One region of the Streptomyces sp. NPDC017056 genome, then DNA from elsewhere that is predicted to be linked to it. Evidence: riboswitches for the same ligand, from Rfam matches in the RefSeq annotation. Region 1 holds a riboswitch; each other region holds the start of a gene.
What was found. A riboswitch is a leader RNA that binds a small molecule or an ion and turns the genes downstream of it on or off. The one in region 1 is predicted to bind thiamine pyrophosphate.

Region 2: another riboswitch for thiamine pyrophosphate. It lies ahead of thiO (glycine oxidase ThiO); the one in region 1 lies ahead of thiC (phosphomethylpyrimidine synthase ThiC).
Region 3: another riboswitch for thiamine pyrophosphate. It lies ahead of ACH4OW_RS27445 (thiamine ABC transporter substrate binding subunit); the one in region 1 lies ahead of thiC (phosphomethylpyrimidine synthase ThiC).

The regions. Positions count from the first base shown of each region.
Region 1 covers NZ_JBIRPD010000003.1:363,753-371,273, reverse strand. The annotation lists gene hisC (histidinol-phosphate transaminase) at 1-151, opposite strand, end outside; gene ACH4OW_RS07395 (LacI family DNA-binding transcriptional regulator) at 632-1,732, shown strand; gene ACH4OW_RS07390 (metallophosphoesterase) at 2,175-3,359, shown strand; gene ACH4OW_RS07385 (hypothetical protein) at 3,564-4,469, shown strand; gene thiC (phosphomethylpyrimidine synthase ThiC) at 4,619-6,397, opposite strand; TPP riboswitch at 6,391-6,548, opposite strand; gene ACH4OW_RS07375 (YibE/F family protein) at 6,620-7,521, shown strand, end outside.
Region 2 covers NZ_JBIRPD010000001.1:54,992-62,512, reverse strand. The annotation lists gene pknB (Stk1 family PASTA domain-containing Ser/Thr kinase) at 1-428, opposite strand, end outside; gene ACH4OW_RS00255 (thiazole synthase) at 601-1,395, opposite strand; gene thiS (sulfur carrier protein ThiS) at 1,405-1,623, opposite strand; gene thiO (glycine oxidase ThiO) at 1,620-2,912, opposite strand; TPP riboswitch at 2,910-3,023, opposite strand; gene ACH4OW_RS00240 (NAD(P)/FAD-dependent oxidoreductase) at 3,196-4,479, shown strand; gene ACH4OW_RS00235 (Rv2175c family DNA-binding protein) at 4,550-4,915, shown strand; gene thiE (thiamine phosphate synthase) at 5,065-5,715, shown strand; gene metF (methylenetetrahydrofolate reductase [NAD(P)H]) at 5,862-6,779, shown strand; gene ACH4OW_RS00220 (hypothetical protein) at 6,832-7,521, shown strand, end outside.
Region 3 covers NZ_JBIRPD010000016.1:111,913-119,433, forward strand. The annotation lists gene ACH4OW_RS27440 (ABC transporter permease) at 1-655, opposite strand, end outside; gene ACH4OW_RS27445 (thiamine ABC transporter substrate binding subunit) at 697-1,776, opposite strand; TPP riboswitch at 1,855-1,988, opposite strand; gene rlmN (23S rRNA (adenine(2503)-C(2))-methyltransferase RlmN) at 2,022-3,128, opposite strand; gene ACH4OW_RS27455 (phosphatidate cytidylyltransferase) at 3,264-4,403, opposite strand; gene frr (ribosome recycling factor) at 4,403-4,960, opposite strand; gene pyrH (UMP kinase) at 5,136-5,909, opposite strand; gene tsf (translation elongation factor Ts) at 6,086-6,922, opposite strand; gene rpsB (30S ribosomal protein S2) at 7,032-7,521, opposite strand, start outside.

The DNA of each region.
Region 1 (7,521 bases):
CGCTCTCCAGGACGCCGGGCAGCGGCGGATACGGGTTCTCGTTGGAGGACAGCTTGAACGTGACAGGGCCGTCCGTCGCCGCCGGCTTGCCGGGCTTGTAGGTGGGAATGCCTTCCAGCGCAGCGCGCAGTTTCGGGCTCTTCTCGCTCACTGCAGGTTCCTCCTCGGCCGTGCCGTCCGTCTCCAATACTGCACACCTTATGAGGATTGCTCTGTCAGGCGTAGGCCCTTGCCGATACGGACGGCCGCCGGGGAGGCGGGGCGGGCCCCGCGCCGGGCGTCCGGAAGCTCCGTCCGGAACCCGCCTGAAGATCGCCGAGGCCCCTGTCGCGGGGCACCGCGGCTGCCGCTCCACCCGCGCAAGGCCCTTGGGGAGCGCTCCTCGCTGTGTTACGCGCCGGTGGCTCGCGCCGTGGCGCGCATCCCTCGTGAAGGTGACTTGAGACCTCTTCGAGACCTGGACCAATCGGCAGGCGACTCCCGGCGATCGTCAGACAGACGCCGGTAGTCGCACCCAATCCCCTACGTTTCGCAGGGCATTTGGGGGCACATGCCATGCAGAAACGTGCCTTTCCGCTCCTGCATGCAGCGCCCCGCGAAAGGACCGCCCGAGCCCTACTATCGGCTCGCCATGACAGCAGCAGGGAAGCACCAGGTGAGCCGGTCGACCGGTCGCCGGCTGGGGCGGGCAGGCATCCGGGACGTGGCCGCCGCAGCCGGGGTATCCATCACGACCGTCTCCGACGCGCTCAACGGCAAGGGCCGGCTTCCGGATGCCACCCGTCGCCACGTCCGCGAGGTGGCCGACCGGTTGGGCTACCGCCCTTCCGCCGCCGCCCGCACGCTCCGTACCGGCAAGTCAGGGCTCATCGGCCTGACCGTGACGACGTACGGGGATGAACCTTTCACCTTCACCGAATTCGCGTACTTCGCGGAGATGGCCAGAGCCGCCACCTCGGCGGCGCTCGCCCGCGGCTACGCCCTCGTCATCCTGCCCGCGACCTCCCGCCACGACGTCTGGTCGAACGTCGCCCTCGACGGCACCGTCGTCATCGACCCGGCCGACGGCGACCCCGTCGTCACCGAGCTCGTACGGCACGGCATCCCCGTCGTCTCCGACGGCCGCCCCGGCGGCACACTCCCCGTGATGGGCTGGGTCGACAACGACCACGAGGCGGCCGTCCTCGGCCTCCTCGACCACCTCGCCGACGCCGGCGCCCGCCGGATCGGCCTGCTCACCGGCACCACCACCGACACCTACACCCGCCTGTCCACCACCGCGTACCTGCGCTGGTGCGAGCGGGTCGGCCAGGACCCGGTGTACGAGTCCTACCCCGCCCACGACCCGTGCGCGGGCGCGGTCGCCGCCGACCGGCTGCTGGCCCGCCCGGACCGCCCCGACGCGGTCTACGGCCTCTTCGACCCGAACGGCACCGACCTGCTCGCGGCGGCCAGACGCTACGGGCTGCGCGTCCCCGACGACCTGCTGCTGGTCTGCTGCAGCGAGTCCACGGTCTACGCCACGACCGAGCCGCCCATCACCACCCTCTCCCTCAAGCCGCGCCGGATCGGCACCGCGGTCGTCCAGCTCCTCATCGACGCCATCGAGGGGCTGGACAGCGGGCGGCCGGTCGAGCAGGTGATACCGACGGACCTGATCGTGCGGACCTCCTCCCAGCGCAGGTCCACGCGCACCACCGTCAGTCCGCCGCGGGGTCCTTCCGGGGCTTGACCGTCACACGTTCGAGCGGCCGTGTGGATGCGCCTGCCGTATCCACACGGCCGGAGGTTCGGGTACGACCGGACAGCGATCCGGCGTGCGGACATACGGACATCAGGCTCGTCGTCCGGACGTACGGACACCGCCTCCTCCGCGGCCCCGCCGCCCGCCGTCCTGGCGCCCGCCGCCCTCCTGGCGCCCGGCGCCGCGCCGAGGCACCCCGGGCCACTTCGCCAGGTCCACGCACCGCCGTGCCGCCGTGCCGCCGTCCCGGCACCCCGCTGCCCGCGATAAAATCGGGGTGATCCCGGAGAAAACGGCAGCGAACACCGGGCGCCGAGCGATTGACCACCCCCGGGTGCGTCACAACCCGCGAGCGGCATTCCTATGATGGGCGCACGACACCACGGACCGCCGTCGACCAGGCAAGGTCCGCGAGGTGCACGGCGGCGCGATGGTGGAGGGGTCGATGACTCAGGGGGCCAGTGTGGGACCCATGGTGCGGACCATGCCGGCACAACCTCCGGCTCCGGCACAACCGCCTGCTGTGCCGGTCCCCCCGGCCCCGGCGGTACCGCCGCCCCCACCCATGCCGCCGGCCTTCGCCGGAACGCCCGACGGCATGCCACCCGAGTACACCCCCACCGAGCGCTCCCTCCCGGTCATCGGCGCGGGCGCGTCGGCAGGCGGGCCCGGCCGCCCGCAAGGACACGCGGACATCCCGCCCGTCACCCGTACGGACACGCTCATCGACCGCCCGACCGTCGACCTGACGGCGGTGCCCGAGTCGGCCGTCCCCGCCCCCGAGGGCCAGGAGGGCGGCGGCCCGCTGTACGTCGTCGGCGACGTGCACGGCTACTACGACGAGCTGCGCGAGGCGCTCGCCGCCGAGGGCCTCATCGACGCCGACGGCCAGTGGGCCGCCGGCAACGCCCGCCTGTGGTTCCTCGGTGACTTCACCGACCGCGGCCCCGACGGCATCGGCGTCATCGACCTCGTCATGCAGCTGTCCGCCGAGGCCGCGGCGGCCGGCGGCTACTGCAAGGCCCTGATGGGCAACCACGAACTGCTGCTGCTCGGCGCCAAGCGGTTCGGCGACACCCCCGTGCAGTCCGGTGCGGGCACCGCCTCCTTCCAGGCGGCCTGGCTGCTCAACGGCGGCCAGAAGTCCGACATGGACCGCCTCCAGGACCACCACCTGCAGTGGATGGCCCGCCTGGACGCCATGACGGAGGAGGACGGGCACCTGCTCGTGCACTCCGACACGACCGCGTACCTGGAGTACGGCGACTCCATCGAGGACGTCAACGACACCGTCCACGACGTCCTCACCCGCAGCGACGCCGACGAGGTCTGGGACCTGTTCCGCAAGTTCACCAAGCGCTTCGCCTTCCGCGACGACGAAGCGGGCCCGACGGCCGCACGCGAACTCCTCGGCGCCTACGGCGGCGGGCGCGTCGTGCACGGCCACAGCCCCATCCCGTACCTCCTCGGCGAGGTCGGCGGCGAGGACGACGAAGGCGAGGGAGTCGCCGTCGAAGGGCCGCACGTGTACGCCGACGGGCTCGCCATCGCCATGGACGGCGGGATCACCATGGCCGGAAAGCTACTGGTCGTTCAACTTCCCCTGACTGGCTGACCGTCAACCGGGCAGAGGTAGCGGCAGGTAGGGAAGTGGCGCGACGGGGCCCGAGCGGGGGCGTGGCGGTCCCTATTTCCGCAAACACCCTGTCACCCCGTGCCGGAGGCGCTCTACCATCGGTCTATCCGTAGCAGGCTCTCCTCCGTTTCCGCCCACTGCCCGGCCCACGCCGGCCTGTACGGCCCTACGGAGCATCGGGGGATGCACATGAACAGCGCTCCGCACCTGCTGAACGAGGACCGCGCGGAATTCGCGCGGCTCCTCGACGAGGCGCTGCGCACCGCGGATTACCGGAAGGACCCGGCCTCCGCGGCGGGAAAGCACCTCAACACCGAGCAGTTGCGCACCATGGCGCTCAGCGCCACAACCGCCATCGCCGCGTGTGCGACGGCCGAATACCGACACTACGTACGGCTCCGCGACGAACTGCGCGCTCCGGCACCCGCACCGGACGCGGGCGGCGTGGAAGGCCGCGAGGAGAAAGGCGCTTCAGCGGGCAGCCCCGGCATCGACCTCGCCACGACCGTGGGGGAGGCCGCCGAGCCCTCCGGCGCCGGGCTGGCCGCGATGATCACGGTACTGGTGCCGGTACTGGCGGGGATCGCCGCCGTGCTCTTCCTGCTCATCGGGTACGTGCTGCGCACCGTCGGCACCGACAGGTCCGCCGCCCAGCCCCTGATCAGCGTGGGCTGGGTCTTCGCGGCGCTCACCGCCGCCGGGGCGCTCGTCGCCATGGCGAGCCTGGTCTACGCGGCCTGGCGCAACGGCTCGACGTCGCTGCGCGCCCCACGTACCGGCGACGGCCTGGGCGCCCGGGCCCGGGAGGTGGACCTCGCCCGGGACGCCTGGCGGCAGGCGCTCCTGCAACGCGGCATCGTGCCGTTCCTGCGCGAGGCGCTGGCCGACCCGGCGACCGTCAACGGCCGCGGCACGGCCCGGTACGTACCGCGCCGCGGCGTGGACGGCGGCCGTATCCCGAGTCTGGGCTTCACCAGCCCGGATTTCACCAGCCCGGACGGCGGCCCGCCCGCCGCTCCCCGACCCCGCTTCACCAGCCCGGACTTCACCAGCCCCGACTACGGTGGCCCCGACCACCATCCCGAGTAGCGCCCACGCACCACCGCACCCGCACCGCGGGGGCAACGGCACCGGGCCCCCGCGGCGTCCCGCCGGTACAGGTACCGACGGGACGGAGCCGGGCCCGGAGCCGCACGGCGTACGCGCGGCTCCGGGCCCGGATCCAACGTGCGGAAAGGTCACTCCGCGATCGGCAGGTACACCCGGTTCCCCGCCGCCGCGAACTCCCGCGACTTCTCCGCCATGCCCGCCTCCGCTTCCGCGCCGACCGCCAGGTCGCCGCCGTGTTCGCGGCGGATGTCCTGGGAGATCTTCATGGAGCAGAACTTCGGGCCGCACATGGAGCAGAAGTGCGCCGTCTTCGCCGGTTCCGCCGGCAGCGTCTCGTCGTGGAAGGCGCGGGCCGTGTCCGGGTCGAGGGCCAGGTTGAACTGGTCCTCCCAGCGGAACTCGAAGCGCGCGTCGGACAGCGCGTCGTCCCAGTCCTGGGCGCCCGGGTGGCCCTTGGCGAGGTCCGCCGCGTGCGCCGCGATCTTGTACGTGATGACACCGGTCTTGACGTCGTCCCGGTCCGGCAGGCCCAGGTGCTCCTTGGGCGTCACGTAGCAGAGCATCGCCGTGCCCCACCAAGCGATCATCGCCGCGCCGATCCCGGAGGTGATGTGGTCGTACGCGGGGGCGACGTCGGTGGTCAGCGGGCCGAGCGTGTAGAACGGCGCCTCTTCGCAGATCTCCTGCTGGAGGTCGATGTTCTCCTTGATCTTGTGCATCGGGACGTGTCCCGGGCCCTCGATCATCGTCTGCACGCCGTGCCGCTTGGCGATCGCGTTCAGCTCGCCGAGCGTGCGCAGCTCCGCGAACTGCGCCTCGTCGTTGGCGTCCGCGATGGAGCCGGGGCGCAGGCCGTCGCCGAGGGAGTACGTGACGTCGTAGGAGGCGAGGATCTCGCAGAGTTCCTCGAAGTGGGTGTAGAGGAACGACTCCTTGTGGTGGGCCAGGCACCACGCCGCCATGATCGAGCCGCCGCGCGAGACGATGCCGGTCTTGCGGCGGGCCGTGAGGGGGACGTAGCGCAGCAGGACGCCGGCGTGGACGGTCATGTAGTCCACGCCCTGTTCGGCCTGCTCGATGACCGTGTCCTTGTAGATGTCCCAGGTCAGTTCCTCGGCCTTGCCGTCCACCTTCTCCAGTGCCTGGTAGAGGGGGACGGTGCCGATGGGGACGGGGGAGTTGCGCAGTACCCACTCGCGGGTGGTGTGGATGTTGCGGCCGGTGGACAGGTCCATGACCGTGTCGGCGCCCCAGCGGGTCGCCCAGGTCATCTTCTCCACCTCCTCCTCGATGGAGGAGGTGACGGCGGAGTTGCCGATGTTCGCGTTGACCTTCACCAGGAAGTTCTTGCCGATGATCATCGGCTCGATCTCCGGGTGGTTGACGTTGGCGGGCAGTACGGCCCGGCCGGCCGCGATCTCGTCCCGTACGAACTCCGGAGTGACGTTCTCGCGGATCGCGACGTACTCCATCTCCGCCGTGACCTCGCCCCGGCGCGCGTACGCGAGTTGGGTGACCGCAGCGCCGCCCCGGCCACGGCGCGGCTGCCGGGGGCGTCCAGGGAAGACCGCGTCGAGGTTCTTCAGGCCGCCGCGCGGCGAGGTGTGCTTGAGGCCGTCGTCCTCGGGCCTGGGTGGCCTGCCCGCGTACTCCTCGGTATCTCCTCGGCTGATGATCCAGTTCTCCCGCAGCGGCGCCAGGCCGCGGCGGACGTCGGTTTCGATGTTGGGGTCGGTGTACGGCCCTGACGTGTCGTAGAGCGTCACGTCCTTGCCGTTGGTGAGGTGCACACGCCGGACCGGGACTTTCAGGTCGGGCCGCGATCCGGTGAGGTAGCCCTTGTGCCAGCCGATCTCCTTGGCGGAGCCCTGGCCGTTTTCGGGCGTGCGTGCATCCTGCAGAGTCATGAAGACCCACTCCCTACGCCGGCATTACCCGGTAACAGGTTCGGCGGTCGACGCAGCAAGTCCGTGACGGCGTTTCCGGCTTCGGCCGGACGTTCCGTACGGGGGTCAGCGCCCTCTCAGCCCGGTGCTCCGAGCTCCCGCGATTGCAAAGGTGACACCACGGTAGCGGCCGATATGGCGCGGTGACCAGGGGGCCCTGCCAGTTCTTGCGATGATCGGGCGGTGACCAGCAACGAGCCACCGCACTCCGCGCACCACCACGCTTCCGGTCCGGCGCACGGTCCCGACGGCGATCGCGCGCAGCCGCCGCCCCCCTCAGGACACGGGCACGGGCACGGCCATGGCCACGGGCACGGCCCCGCGGCCCCGGTCTCCCGGCACCTGCGCAAGGTCATCGCGGCAGTGCTGATCCCGTTTGCCGCCGCCGTCCTGGCCGGGCTGGTCGTGCTGTGGCCGGGTGGCGCACCCGGCCACAAGCCGACCGGCGTCGGCTTCGACCAGCCCACCGAGAAGGCGAAGGTGGCCAAGGTCGAGGAGGTCGACTGCGCGGACGTCCATGCCCAGCAGCCGACGCCGCAGGAGCAGTCCGGCCCCTCGGACACGCGGCAGGCAACGCACTGCGAGCGGGCGGTCATCGAGGTGACCACCGGCAAGGACACGGGCCGGCGGTTCGAGGCGATCGTGACGCCCGACGCCACCCGCCACTACACGGTCGGCCAGGGCGTCGTGGTCGCCTACTCGCCCAAGGCCCCCAAGGACCTCCAGTACTCGGTCACGGACGTCGACCGGACCTTCCCGATGTGGGTACTCGCCGCGGTCTTCGCGCTGGCGGTGGTCGTGGTCGGCCGGCTGCGCGGGGTGCTGGCGCTGGTCGCGCTCGTCGTGAGCTTCGGTGTGCTGACGCTGTTCATCCTGCCCGCCGTCCTCCAGGGGTCGGACCCGCTGGTGGTCGCCGTCGTCGGAGGCAGCGCGATCATGCTGGTCGCGCTGTACATGTGCCACGGGCTGACGGCCCGTACGTCCGTGGCCGTGCTCGGCACGCTCGCGTCACTGCTGCTGATCGGCCTGCTCGGCTCGCTCTTCATCGGGTGGGCGATGCTGACCGGCAACACCGACGACCAGAC
Region 2 (7,521 bases), on a different contig from region 1:
TTCATGTCCCGGTGCACCAGCCCGGCCCGGTGGGCGGCGCCCAGCGCGGCCAGGATCGGCTCCAGGACGTCCAGCGCGGCCCGCGGCTGGAGGGCGCCGCGCTCCCGCAGGACGTCGCGCAGCGTGCAGCCGGCGACGTACTCCATCGCCAGGTAGACGTACGTGCCGTCGGTGCCCTGGTCGAAGACGCCCACCACGTTGGGGTGGTCGAGCCGGGCGGCGGACTTGGCCTCGCGGATGAAGCGGTCGACGAACGCCGTGTCCGCGGCGAGCGCCGGGTGCATCACCTTCAGGGCGAGCACCCGGTCCAGCCGGGTGTCCACGGCCCGGTAGACCGTGGCCATGCCGCCGGCGGCGATGCGCGCCTGCACCTGGTAGCGGCCGTCGAGCAGCTGCCCGACCAGGGGGTCCTGAAGGGTCGTATCCACGGCAGACGAGTCTACGAGCCGCCGGGCGGGGCTCCGACGCCCTGCCCGGCCCCCGGGCCGTACTGAAGCCGAACAGTGACAGGCCGCATGACCCGGCGTGGGCGAGTCGCGCCGGATGTCCCTTTCGGCCGGGCCGGGCGGCGCCACCTGGGGCGGCGCCGCCCGCCGCGCGTCAGAAGGCGGGCCGCTCCGGGTCCAGCGCGGCCATGCCCTCCGTGGGCGAGGACGCCTCCGCGTAGTGGCGGCGCGGCATCCGCCCCGCACGGAACGCGAGCCGGCCGCCCTCGACGGCGTGCCGCATCGCCTCCGCCATCAGCACGGGCTCCTGCGCCCGGGTCACCGCGGAGGCCAGCATCACCCCCGCACAGCCCAGCTCCATGGCCAGGGCCACGTCGGAGGCGGTGCCCGCGCCCGCGTCCAGGATCACCGGCACCCGGGCCCGCTCGGTGATCAGCTGGAAGTTGTGCGGGTTGCGGATGCCCAGCCCGGACCCGATCGGGGAGCCCAGCGGCAGGATCGCGGCGCAGCCCACGTCCTCCAGCTTGCGGGCCAGCACCGGGTCGTCGCTGGTGTAGGGCAGCACGGTGAAGCCGTCGTCCACCAGGGTCTCGGCGGCGTCCAGCAGCTCGACCGGGTCCGGCAGCAGGGTGCGCTCGTCGGCGACCACCTCCACCTTGATCCAGTTCGTGCCGAGCGCCTCACGGGCCAGCCGGGCGGTGAGGACGGCCTCGCCCGCGGTGAAGCAGCCCGCGGTGTTCGGCAGCACCCGGATGCCGTGCCGTTCCAGTACGGACAGCACCGAGCCCTGCACGGTCGGGTCCAGGCGGCGCATGGCGACCGTCGTCAGCTCCGTGCCGGAGGCGAGCAGCGCCCGCTCCAGTACGTCGAGACTGGTCGCCCCGCCGGTACCCATGATCAGCCGGGAGTCGAAGGTGGTGTCGGCGATGGTGAGCAGATCGTCGGCCATGGCGGGGGATCAGCCTCCCTGGACTGCGGTGAGGACCTCGACGCGGTCGCCGTCGCCGAGCGGGGTGGCGGGCCACTGCCCGCGGGGTACCACGGCTTCGTTGACGGCCGCTGCCACGCCGCCGGGCGCCGTGGTGAGGCCGGCGACGAGCCGGTCGAGGGTGAGCCCGCCGGGGAACTCGCGGGGCTCACCGTTCACGGAGACGGTGATGGGTGTGGTGACGGTCATGCGGGCTGCTCCTGGGAGGCGGGGGCGGACACGGGGCGGGGCGCGGCGCCGGGCGGCTCCGGCGCGAAACGGTCGGGGGCGAACGGCCTGGCCTCCTCCGGCAGCCGGCCGCCGGTCAGCGCCGCCGCCATCGCGTCGCCCGTGACGGGCGTCAGGAGCACGCCGTTGCGGTAGTGGCCGGTCGCCACCAGCAGGCCGGGCAGCGCGGTCGGGCCGAGCAGCGGCGCGTTGTCGGGCGAGCCGGGGCGCAGCCCGGCGCGGGTCTCGACCAGCGGCAGTTCGGTGATGCCGGGCACCAGCTCGTGGGCGTCCCGCAGCAGCTCGTACACCCCGCCGGCGGTGACCGTGGTGTCCCAGCCCAGCTCCTCGCTGGTGGCGCCGAGCACCAGCTCGCCGTTCTCGCGCGGTACGAGGTAGACCGGGCCGCCGCGCACCACGGCCCGCACCGTGCGGGACAGGAACGGTACGCCGCCGGGCAGCCCCTGCGGCATGCGCAGCCGCAGCACCTGGCCCTTGACCGGGCGCACCGGCGGCAGCACGCCGTCCGGGACGCCCGCCAGCCGCCCGCTGCGGCTGCCCGCGGCGAGCACCACCTGCCCCGCTGTGACACGGCCGCCGCCGGCCAGCACGGCGCCGGTGGCGCGGCCCCGCTCGACGGTCAGCCGCTCGGCGGTGGTGCGGTGGAAGGCGACCCCGGCCCGCTCGCAGGCGGCGAGCAGCGCCGCCGCCAGCCGGCGCGGGTCGACCTGGTGGTCCCCGTCCACGCGCAGGCCGCCGCGCACGCCCGGCGCGAGCATCGGCTCCAGGCGCCGGCATTCGCGCCCGGTCAGCCAGGTGGAGTCCAGGCCGCTGCGGAGCTGGAGGGCGTGGAGGTCGCGCAGGTAGGCGCGGTCGTCGGCGTCCAGCGCGACGGCCAGGGTGCCGCACGGGCGGTAGCCGATGTCCCGGCCGCCCGCCTCGGCCAGCTCGGCGGCGAAGTCCGGGTAGCGGCGGGCGGAGGCGAGGTTGAGGCCGAGCAGCGTCTGCTCGCCGTAGTGCAGCTCGGTGACGGCGGCCAGCATCCCGGCCGCGACCTGGGCGGCGCCGCCGCCTGGTGCGGGGTCGGCGACGGCGGTGCGCAGCCCGCGCTGGGCCGCCCGCCAGGCGGTGACCAGCCCGATGACGCCGCCGCCGACGACGAGTACGTCCGGATGCCCGCCGGAGCCGGGTGACCCGTGTGGTGTGGGCGGCCCGGCCCTGCCCGTATGGGGTGCGGCGGTACGTGCCGCGGTCCGTGCAGGTGGATGCATGGGTGTCCAGCCCCTCCCTTCGCCGGCATGACCCGGATCAGGTTCGTACGGTCGGAGGCCGCAGCAGCCTCCCTCTCAGCCCGGTGCGTCCGGGCTCCCGCGAGTGCGTTCACCGGCCACACTAGTACGGGCCACGGGCGCGCCGTAAGAGAGCACCGGGCCCGCACCCCGGGCCGTGGCCGGTTCTCGCGGGTACCGGTGGGTGACGGACCGTGACGTTGTGTCAGAGATCTCGTCGCGCGGTGCTGCGGCCCGCGAGACGCGCCGTCCTAGAGTTGGCCGGGTGAGCGAGCAGACCCAGCCTCCCCAGGACCCGGACCGCACGCGCCAGGAGGACGACAGCCTCCAGCGCGCCGCCGAGCGCACCCGGCGGGTCGTCGTCGTGGGCGCCGGAATGGCCGGCGTGCAGACCGCCGTCGCCCTGCGCGAACAGGGCTGGCGCGGGGTGATCACCCTGGTCGGCGACGAGCCCCACGCGCCGTACGACCGCCCGCCGCTGTCCAAGGCCGTACTGCTCGGCAAGGCCGACGGGTCCGCCTTCGACGTGGACTTCGCGGCGCTCGGCATCGACCTGCTCCTCGGCCGGCGTGCCACCGGGCTCGCCGCCGCCTCACAGGTCGTCGAGACCGACGGCGGGCCGCTCCCGTACGACCACCTGGTCATCGCCACCGGCGCCGAACCGGTCACCCTGCCCGGCAGTGCCGGCCTGCCGGACGTCCACGTGCTGCGCACCCTCGACGACGCCGAGCGGCTGCGGCCCGTACTGGCCGGGCAGCGCGAGATCGTGGTCGTCGGCGCGGGCTGGATCGGCGCCGAGTTCGCCACCGCGGCACGCGAGGCGGGCTGCCCGGTGACCGTCGTGGAGGCCGCCGACCGGCCGCTGGCCGGGGCGCTGCCCGCAGAGGTCGCCGCCCCCATGGCGGGCTGGTACGAGGACTGCGGCGCCCGGCTGCGCACCGGTGCCAAGGTCGCCGCCGTCACGGACGGCGCGGTGGCGCTCTCCGACGGCACGACGCTGACCGCCGACGCGGTCGTCGTCGGCATCGGCGCCAGGCCAGCCACCTCCTGGCTGGCCGGCTCCGGCGTCGCGCTGTCGCCCGAGGACCGCTCCGTGCTGGCCGACGAGCGGCTGCGCACCTCCGTCCCCCGCGTGTACGCCGTCGGCGACTGCGCTTCCTTCCCGTCCGCCCGCTACGGCAGCCGGCTGCTGATCCACCACTGGGACAACGCCCTCCAGGGGCCGCGCACGGTCGCCGCCACCATCGCCCGCGGCGAGGCGGAGGGCCCGCTCTACGATCCGGTCCCGTACTTCTGGTCCGAGCAGTTCGGCCGCTTCGTGCAGTACGCCGGGCACCACGCGGGCGCGGACGAGACGGTCTGGCGCGGCGATCCGGCGAGCGCGGCCTGGTCGGTGATCTGGCTGCGCGAGGGCGTGCTCGTCGCCCTGCTCGCGGTCGGCCGGCCGCGCGACCTCGCCCAGGGACGCAAGCTCATCGAGCGGGGCGCGGTACTGGACCGGCACAAGGCGGCGGACGCCTCGGTGCCGTTGAAGTCGGCGGTGCTCTGAGCGGTCCGCGCGGCGTCCCTTTGGCGATGCCCCGCTACCGGCTGTCAGTGCGAGGTGGCAGGCTTGTCCTGTGACCGAGATTGACGCAAAGATCGATGGACTCGTACCCGCCTGGCTCACCCTCCCCGACATCGCCGAGATGATCGGCGTTGAGGTGACGCGTGTGCGGCAGCTGGTGAAGGAGGGCCAGCTGATCGCGGTGCGCCGCGGCGAGAACCGGGCCCTGCACGTGCCGGCCGACTTCATCAAGGATGACAAGGTCGTCAAGGGCCTCGTCGGGACGCTCACGCTCCTGCGGGACGACGGCTTCACCGACGAGGAGATGCTGGAGTGGCTCTTCACCGCCGACGAGACCCTGCCCGGCACCCCCGCCCAGGCCCTGCGTGAGAATCGCGGTACGGAGGTGAAGCGCCGGGCACAGGCGCTCGCCGTCTAGCAGCCCGTACGGCTGCGGGGGCGCCTTCGGGCGCGTCCGCGGCCGTTCGCCGTCGCGTTCGCACCCGCGGCCGCGACCGTCTTCGCACCACTAGGGCGTACGGGCCGGAAGGCCCGGCCCGTACGCCGCCTACCTGGGGGGACCCGCCGATGACCACCGCACGTCACGCCCTGTCCGACGCCCGCCTCTACCTGTGCACGGACGCCCGCAGGCGCCAGGGCGACCTCGCGCAGTTCCTGGACGCGGTGCTCGCGTCGGGCGTGGACGTCGTGCAGCTGCGCGACAAGGGCATGGAAGCGGGGGAGGAGCTGGCCCACCTGGAGGTCTTCGCGGACGCCTGCCGCCGGCACGGCAAGCTGCTGGCGGTCAACGACCGCGCCGACGTCGCCCACGCCATCGGCTCCGACGTGCTGCACCTGGGCCAGGGCGACCTGCCGGTGCCCGCGGCCCGCGCGATCCTCGGCCCGGACGTGCTGATCGGCCGCTCCACCCACGCCGAGTCCGAGGTGGACGCCGCGCTGGCCGAGCCCGGCGTCGACTACTTCTGCACCGGCCCGTGCTGGCCGACCCCGACCAAGCCCGGCCGCCACGCCCCCGGCCTCGACCTGGTGCGTTACGCGGCCGCGCGACAGCCCGAGCGCCCGTGGTTCGCCATCGGCGGCATCGACGCGGGCAACCTGGACCAGGTGCTGGAAGCGGGTGCCCGCCGGGTCGTCGTCGTCCGGGCGATCACCGAGGCCGAGGACCCGGGGGCCGCGGCCGCCGACCTGGCCAAGCGGGTGCGCGCGCACGGAGCGTGACCGGGACCGTCCGTGACGGGGGGCGCCCGGTGCCCGCTGGACGCGAGATGACCGGCGGGTGTCCGAGGCGTGGACCGGAACGCGGCTATCCGGGCATTTCGCCGGGACTGGTTGGTGCGCGCCGGGCCGCTGGTTAACCTGCACGTATGGCCCTAGGCACAGCTTCCACCAGGACTGATCGCGCACGGACCGTGCGCGACCTGCTCGCTTCCGGCAAGCAGTCGTATTCGTTCGAGTTCGCCGCCCCGAAGACGGAGAAGGGCGAGCGGACGTTGTGGAACGCCATTCGCCGGATCGAGGCCGTCGCGCCGACCTTCGTCTCCGTGACGTACGGCGCGGGCGGCACCTCCCGCGAGGGCACGGTGCGCGCGACCGAGCGGATCGCCACCGACACCACCCTCACCCCGGTCGCGCACCTGACCGCCGTGAACCACTCCACGGCCGACCTGCGCAACATCATCGGCCAGTACGCCGACGCCGGCATCCGCAACATGCTCGCCCTGCGCGGCGACCCGCCGGGGGACCCGATGGGCGAATGGGTCCGGCACCCCGAAGGCGTCCTGTACGCCGCGGAACTGGTCCGGCTCATCAAGGAGTCGGGCGACTTCTGCGTCGGCGTCGCGGCCTTCCCCGAGATGCACCCGCGCTCGACCGACTGGGACACCGACGTACGGCACTTCGTCGACAAGTGCCGCGCCGGCGCGGACTTCGCCATCACGCAGATGTTCTTCTACGCCGAGGACTATCTGAGGCTGCGCGACCGGGTCGCGGCGGCCGGTTGCGAGACGCCCGTCATTCCGGAGATCATGCCGGTCACCAACGTCCGCCAGATCGAGCGGTTCGCGCAGCTGAGCAACGCGGCCTTCCCGCCCGAGCTCGCCGCGCGCATCCTCGCCGTCAAGGACGATCCGGCCGCTGTACGCTCCATTGGCATCGAGTATGCGACGGAGCTGTGTGCGCGCTTGATGGCCGAGGGAAGTCCCGGGTTGCACTTCATTACCCTGAACCACTCCACGGCGACGCTGGAAATCTACGAGAATCTGGGTCTGCACCAGCAGTCCTGACCACGACGGCCATACCCAAGGCCGCCGTGGAGCGGGCGGAAGAGGGGCGTATATGGGCTGGGTGGTCCTCTACATCGCATTCGGCTGTGTGGCGCTCTGGCTCCTCGGTGAAGTGCTGCTCCAGTACAAGGCCAGGCTGCGGTGGCGGCTGCTGGCCTTCACCGGCTTCCTCGGCGTGGTCGTCGGCGTCGTCATCCCGTCGGTCGTCGTCATAGCGGTGGGCGCCGTCGCCTTCGCCGTCGGGCAGACCTACGTCACGCTCTCCTTCCGCAGCGGCTTCTCCGACGGCTGGGCCCTGCGCGGCAAGCGCCCCGGCAAGCGCCCCGAGAAGGGGCGGCGCCGGGCCAGGGGCGGCAGGGCCGCGGAGGCCGGACCGACGCTCCAGGTCTCGGACCTGGAGGCGGTCCCGGCCATGGAGAGCGCGGGCGCCGGGGGAGCGGACGGCGGGGGAGCGGACGGCTTCCCCGCCCCCACCGGGGCGGCCGCGTACGACGGCACGGACCCCTTCGCCGTTCAGGACGGCTTCCCGAGCCGTCCCGGGGCCCAGGACGGCTACGCGGGCGCCGACTCCACCGAGGTCTACGCCCCGCAGCCGCTGCCCGACGAGACCGGCCAGTACGGCATATACAGCCCGGACGCGCGCACGCAGCAGCCCGGTTACGCCGCGTACGACGGGTACGGGCAGGACACGTACGGCTACGACGGCGCGTACGGCGGCGGCGCCCAGGGCGGCCAGGACCCG
Region 3 (7,521 bases), on a different contig from region 1:
CCACCTCCAGGGTGGAAAACCTCGGCCCGCCCAGGATCTGCACCGCTCCGAAGGAGGTGAAGGTGAAGAGGAAGACCATCAGGGCGGCGGCCGCGACGGCCGGTCCCAGCGCGGGCAGCGTCACCCGCCGCCACGCGGTCCAGCGCGACGCGCCCAGCACCCGGGCCGCTTCCTCCTGCCGTGGGTCGAGCTGCCCCCAGAGGCCGGATACGGTCCGCACGACCACGGCGTAGTTGAAGAACACGTGCGCCAGCAGGATCGCCCACACCGAGGTGTCCAGCCGTACGCCCCACAGGTCGTCCAGCACTCCGCCGCGCCCGACCAGCGCCAGGAACGCCGAGCCCACCACCACCGTCGGCAGGACGAACGGCACCGCGACCACGGACCGCAGCACCTGCTTTCCGGGAAAGTCGAAGCGCGCGAAGACATACGCGCCGGGGAGCGCGAGCAGCAGCGTGAGCGCGGTCGAGGCCGCCGCCTGCCAGACCGTGAACCACAGGACGTGCAGGACGTCCGGGTCGGACAGCACCTCGCCGGCCCGGCCCAGCTGCCACTGCCCGCCGTCCTTGAGCCCGCGCCCGACGATCGCGGCGACCGGGTAGGCGAAGAAGAGCGCGAAGAAGGCGAGCGGCAGGGCCATCAGGGCGAGCCGCACCGCCGTCCCCCGTGAGCGCCGCGCCCGCTTCGCGGGGCCGGTTACTTCAGAACGAGCGAGGACCACTGCTTGATCCACTGTTCGCGGTTGGCGACGATCTTCTCCGGTGCCACCGTCTCCGGCTTGTCGATCTTCTGGCCGTACTTGGTGAACAGCTCCGGCACCTTCGCGTCCGTACGCGCCGGGTTGACGAACATCTGGAGCGGCACGTCCTCCTGGAACCGCTTGCTCAGCAGGAAGTCCAGCAGGGCCTTGCCGCCCTTCTCGTTCTTGGCGCCCTTGAGCAGCCCCGCGAACTCGACCTGCCGGAAGCAGGTGCCGGCCGCGACGCCGGTGGGCGCCTGCTTCGGCTCCGGCTTCTTGCCGAGCACCTCCACCGGCGGGCTCGACGCGTACGAGACCACCAGGGGCTTGTCCCCCTTGCCCTTGCCCGCTGCCGAGCCCGAGAACCGCTCGTTGTACGCCTGCTCCCAGCCGTCCACGACCTCGACGCCGTTGTCCTTGAGCTTCTTCCAGTAGTCCTGCCAGCCGGACTCGCCGTACTTGGCGATGGTGCCGAGCTGGAAGGCGAGCCCCGGCGACGACGTGGCGGAGTTCTCGGTGACCAGCAGGCCCTTGTACTCGGGCTTGAGCAGGTCGTCGAACGTCTCGGGCGGCGCGATCTTGTGCTCGGCGAAGTAGGCGCGGTCGTAGTTGACGCAGGTGTCGCCGTAGTCCACCGGCGTCACCCGGTGCTCCGCCTTGTCGAGCTGGAGTTCCCCCGGGACGCTCGCCAGGCCCTTGGCCTCGTACGGGCTGAAGATGCCCTCCTTCAGGCCACGCGACAGCAGCGTGTTGTCGATGCCGAAGAAGACGTCGCCCTGCGGGTTGTTCTTCGACAGGATCGCCTGGTTGACGGCCTTGCCCGCGTCACCGCCCTTGAGCACGTTCACCTTGTAGCCGGTCTGCTTGGTGAACTCCTCCAGGACGGACTTGGAGGCGTTGAAGGAGTCGTGGCTGACGAGCGTCACGGTCTTCGGGTCCGCACTGCCGCCGCTGCCGCCCGAGCCGCACGCGGCGAGCGCCGTCATGCCGGCCGCGACCGCCAGCGCGGTGACGGTGATCCTTCTGGTGGTGCTCACTGGATTCCTCCTGGCTGGCCAGGAAGAGACGCGGCCCCACCCGGCACTTCGCGAGGAAGGCCGGGCGGGGCGCAACAGCATGAGTGACGACCGAACTTCCTACCCGGAATGACCCGGGCGAGGTTCAAGGGTCTGCGGCACCCCGTGTCCGTGACGCTCGGTCCGTGACACTGCCGCACTCTCAGCGCTGTGGCGCTCCCCTGTCGGAATGTGCATTTGTTCGATCACACCGTACCAGCGGGCGGTCAGCGCTCCGAGGCCGCGAGCTGCCCGCAGGCGCCGTCGATCTCCTGCCCGCGCGTGTCGCGGACGGTCACCGGCACCCCGTGCGCGGCGATGGCCTCCACGAACGCCTTCTCGTCCTCGGGACGGGACGCCGTCCACTTCGACCCGGGCGTCGGATTCAGCGGGATCAGGTTCACATGGACCCGCTTGCCCTTGAGCAGGCGGCCCAGCAGGTCACCGCGCCACGCCTGGTCGTTGATGTCCCGGATCAGGGCGTACTCGATCGAGATCCGCCGCCCGGACTTCTCCGCGTACTCCCAGGCCGCGTCCAGCACCTCACGCACCTTCCAGCGCGTGTTGACCGGTACGAGCGTGTCGCGCAGCTCGTCGTCGGGCGCGTGCAGCGACACCGCGAGCCGGCATTTCAGCCCCTCGTCCGCGAACCGCAGCATCGCCGGGACGAGGCCCACCGTGGAGACGGTGATGCCGCGCTGGGACAGCCCCACCCCGTCGGGCTCGGGGTCGGTCAGCCGCCGGATCGCGCCCACGACCCGGTTGTAGTTCGCCAGCGGCTCGCCCATGCCCATGAAGACGACGTTGGACAGCCGGGCCGGGCCGCCCGGCACCTCACCGTCGCGCAGCGCCCGCATGCCGTCGACGATCTGATGAACGATCTCGGCGGTGGACAGGTTCCGGTCCAGCCCGGCCTGTCCCGTCGCGCAGAACGGGCAGTTCATGCCGCACCCGGCCTGTGACGAGATGCACATCGTGACCCGGTCCGGGTAGCGCATCAGCACCGACTCCACGAGGGTGCCGTCGTGCAGCTTCCACAGCGTCTTGCGCGTGGTGTCGTCGTCACAGGAGATGTGCCGCACCACACTCATCAGCTCGGGCAGCAGCGCCGTCGCCAGCTTCTCCCGCGCCGCGGCCGGGATGTCCGTCCACTCCGCCGGGTCGTGCGCGTACCGGGCGAAGTAGTGCTGCGACAGCTGCTTGGCGCGGAACGGCTTCTCACCGGCCGCGGCCACGGCTTCGCGCCGCTCGGCGGGGGTGAGATCGGCAAGGTGCCGCGGCGGCTTCTTGGCTCCGCGCGGCGCGACGAAAGTGAGTTCTCCGGGCTTAGGCATGGTTCTTCCAGTGTCGCAGACGTAAGGGGTACCGATCGCCGCCTCGACGAACCGGCCTGACCTGCGGTTTTCCCTATGCGTGAGGGGCCCGCCACGCAGCGCGGCGAGCCCCTCACACGTACGGAGAACCTCCGGTCAGCCGGAGCCGACGAAGATGACGTACAGCAGCCAGACGACCGGGGCGGTCGGCAGGAGCGAGTCCAGGCGGTCCATGATGCCGCCGTGGCCGGGCAGCAGCGTGCCCATGTCCTTGATGCCGAGATCGCGCTTGATCATCGACTCGCCGAGGTCGCCGAGCGTCGCGCTGGCCGCGACCGCCATGCCGAGCAGCAGGCCCTGCCACCAGACGCCGTCCGTGATGATCAGCTGCATGCAGAGCGCGCCCGCGACCATGGCGAACAGCACCGCGCCGAACAGCCCCTCGCGGGTCTTGCCGGGGCTGATGCGGGGCGCGAGCTTGTTCTTGCCGAAGCGCCAGCCCACCGCGTACGCGCCCGTGTCGCTGACGACCGTCAGCAGCAGGAACGTCAGCACGCGCTGCGGCCCGTCGTCGGCGGCGAGCATCATCGCCACGAACGTCGCCAGGAACGGCACGTAGAACGCGGCGAAGACGCCTGCCGTGACGTCCCGCAGATAGTTCTCCGGAGCCTCCGTCATGCGCCACACCAGGGCGGCGAGCGCGGTGAGCGCCATCGCCACCCACGCGCCCTCCGCGCCCCGTACGTAGCCGGCGACCACCATCGCCGCGCCACCGAGGGCGAGCGGGACCAGCGGTACCCGGATGTCCTTGCGTTCGGAGAGCCGGGACGTCAGCTCCCACAGGCCCACGACCACCGCGATCACTATGACGCCGACGAAGAGCGGCTTGTAGACGAAGAGCGAGAGCAGGATGACGGCACCGAGGCCGACACCGACTCCTATGGCGGCCCGGAGGTTGCGCCCCGCGCTCTTCTTCTGCGGCTTGTCGGGGTGCCGTGAGCCGTCGGGTCCCGGCGAAGAGGTGGGCATGGGCTCCTGCGGCTGTTCGTCGCGGAACGGGGGACCGCTCTGCCGAGCGGCCCCCCGGTCGTCCCGGTGGTCCCGGTCGTCGTCCAGAGGGCTCCGGTCGTCGTCCTGGTGTCCGCCTGCGTCGGGCACGATGGGCATGGGCCGAGTCTGCGCCGCGCCGCCCCAGTCGTGCGCGGGACCCGCCGAACCGGCGGGCCCCTGGTCGGGTGGTCCCCATTGACCGGCTCGGCCGACGCCAGGCGGGGCCCCCCAGGATGACTCGTTCATCAGACCTCTAGGAGCTCGGATTCCTTGTGCTTGAGCAGCTCGTCCACCTGCGCGACGTACTTCGCGGTGGTGTCGTCGAGCTCCTTCTCCGCCCTGCGCACCTCGTCCTCGCCGGACTCCTTGTCCTTGACGAGCTTGTCGAGGGTTTCCTTGGCCTTGCGCCGGACGCTGCGGATCGAGATCTTCGAGTCCTCGGCCTTGTTCTTCGCGACCTTGATGAACTCCCGGCGGCGCTCCTCGGTGAGCTCGGGGAAGTTCACACGAATGATGTTTCCGTCATTGCTCGGGTTGACGCCCAGGTCGGAGTCCCGGATCGCCTGCTCGATGTTGCGCAGCGCGCTCTTGTCGAACGGGGTCACCACGGCCATCCGCGGTTCGGGCACCGAGAACGACGCCAGCTGGTTGATCGGCGTCATGGCGCCGTAGTAGTCCGCCACGATCTTGTTGAACATCGCCGGGTGCGCACGCCCGGTGCGAATCGCGGCGAAGTCCTCCTTGGCGACCACGACGGCCTTCTCCATCTTCTCCTCGGCCTCGAGGAGGATCTCTTCGATCACCACTTGCTCCTGGTCTTTTCGGTAAGAAGCAGAGCCTCGCCCCTGCCGCGCGTCTTCTCCTGCACGGTGTCCGACCGGCAGGCCGTTGTCCATCCCCGTGCCGGGGTCTTCCCACGACCCGGGGTTGCCGCCCGTACGGTGCCCTGCCCGTACGGCAATACGGCAGTTGGGGCCGTCAGGCCCGGGTGCCCTGATCGCTGACGAGCGTGCCGATCTTCTCACCCTTCACCGCACGCGCGATGTTGCCCTCGGCGAGCAGTTCGAAGACGAGGATCGGGAGCTTGTTGTCACGGCAGAGCGTGATGGCGGTGGCGTCGGCGACCTTGAGGTCGCGGGTGATGACCTCGCCGTATTCGAGGGCGTCGAACTTCACCGCGTCCGGGAACTTCTTGGGGTCGGCGTCGTAGACCCCGTCCACGCCGTTCTTGCCCATCAGCATGGCCTCGGCACCGACCTCCAGGGCACGCTGGGCCGCGGTGGTGTCGGTGGAGAAGTACGGCATGCCCATACCGGCGCCGAAGATGACCACGCGGCCCTTCTCCATGTGGCGCACGGCGCGCAGCGGAATGTACGGCTCCGCGACCTGCCCCATGGTGATGGCGGTCTGGACGCGGCAGTCGATGCCCTCCTTCTCCAGGAAGTCCTGGAGGGCCAGGCAGTTCATGACCGTGCCGAGCATGCCCATGTAGTCGGAGCGGGCGCGGTCCATGCCGCGCTGCTGCAGCTCGGCGCCGCGGAAGAAGTTGCCGCCGCCGATCACGATGGCGATCTCGTAGCCGTCACGGACCACGGCTGCGATCTCGCGGGCGATGGCGTGCACGACATCGGGGTCGACGCCCAGTCCGCCGCCGCCGGCGAACGCTTCGCCCGACAGCTTCAGCAGGAAGCGTCCCTTCCCGCCGCTGTCGGCCTTGTGGGCTGTGTCCGCGCCGTCGGCACCCTGATTCATCACGCTCTCCTCGTGCACATACGAAGAAGGCCATTGCCGGGGGTCTGGTTCAGATCCCTGTACGGCAATGGCCTCCTCGTCACATCTGCGGCCGGCCGGTACGCGGCCGACTGCGTACGACCCTAGCGGGGCCGTAGGTCATTCGCTGGCCTTGGCGACAAGGCTCACGGCTTGGCTCAGGCGCCGACGCGGATGCGCACGAAGCGCTTCAGCGAGACACCGGCCTCGTTCAGGACCTTCTCGACGGACTTCTTGTTGTCCTTCGCGAAGGGCTGCGCCAGCAGCGTGTTCTCCTTGAAGAAGCCGTTGACGCGACCCTCGACGATCTTCGGGAGGGCGGCCTCGGGCTTGCCCTCCTCACGCGAGGTGGCCTCGGCGACGCGGCGCTCGTTCTCGACGACGTCGGCCGGAACGTCCTCACGGGTGAGGTACTTCGGCGCGAACGCGGCGATGTGCTGCGCGACGTCCTTGGCGGTCTCGGCGTTCTCCTTGTCCAGCTCGACCAGGACGCCGACCTGCGGCGGGAGGTCGGGCATGGTGCGGTGCATGTAGGCGGCCACGTAGCCACCGGAGAACTGCGCGAAGCGGTCCAGGACGATCTTCTCGCCCAGCGTGGCGTTGGCCTCGTCGACGTACGCCTGGACGGTCTTGCCGGCCTCGATCTCGGAGGCGAGCAGCGCCTCCAGGTCGGCCGGGGAGGTGGCGGCGACGTGCGCGGCCAGCGCGTTGGCGACGGCCAGGAACTTCTCGCCCTTGGCGACGAAGTCCGTCTCGCACTTCAGCTCGAGCAGAACGCCGGAGGTCTTGTCCTCGGAGATGAGGGAGACGACGGCGCCGTTCTCGGCCGAACGGCTCTCGCGCTTGGCGACGCCCTTCTGGCCCTTGACGCGGAGGATCTCCACGGCCTTGTCGACGCTGCCCTCGGCCTCGTCCAGGGCCTTCTTGCAGTCCATCATGCCGGCGCCGGTGAGCTCACGGAGCTTCTTGACGTCCGCGGCGGTGTAGTTCGCCATGGTCTGTGAATCTCTTCTCGAAATCTCGACAGTCGAAAGATCTACGGGTGGACGGCGGGGGCGGCGCTCGTGGCGCCCTCCCCCGCCGTCGTCAACCGATGGTGCGGCGTCAGGCCTGCTCGGCGTCCGCGGCCGGCTTCTCGGCCTCGGCGGCGGGGGCCTCGGCAGCGGCGGGGGCCTCGGCGGGCTCGCCCTCGGCCTTGGCCTCGTCAGCCTTGGCGTCGTCGGCCTTCTTCTCGCCCTCGAGCAGGTCGCGCTCCCACTCGGCGAGGGGCTCGCCGGCCTTCTCGCCCGGCTTCTGGTCGCCGGTGGCGACGCCGGAGCGGGCGATGAGGCCCTCGGCGACGGCGTCGGCGATCACGCGGGTGAGCAGGGTGACGGAGCGGATCGCGTCGTCGTTGCCCGGGATCTTGTAGTCGACCTCGTCCGGGTCGCAGTTCGTGTCGAGGATCGCCACGACCGGGATGTTGAGCTTGCGCGCCTCGCCGACGGCGATGTGCTCCTTCTTGGTGTCCACGATCCAGACGGCGCTGGGCACCTTCTGCATCTCGCGGATACCGCCGAGGGTCTTCTCCAGCTTGGCCTTCTCGCGGGAGAGG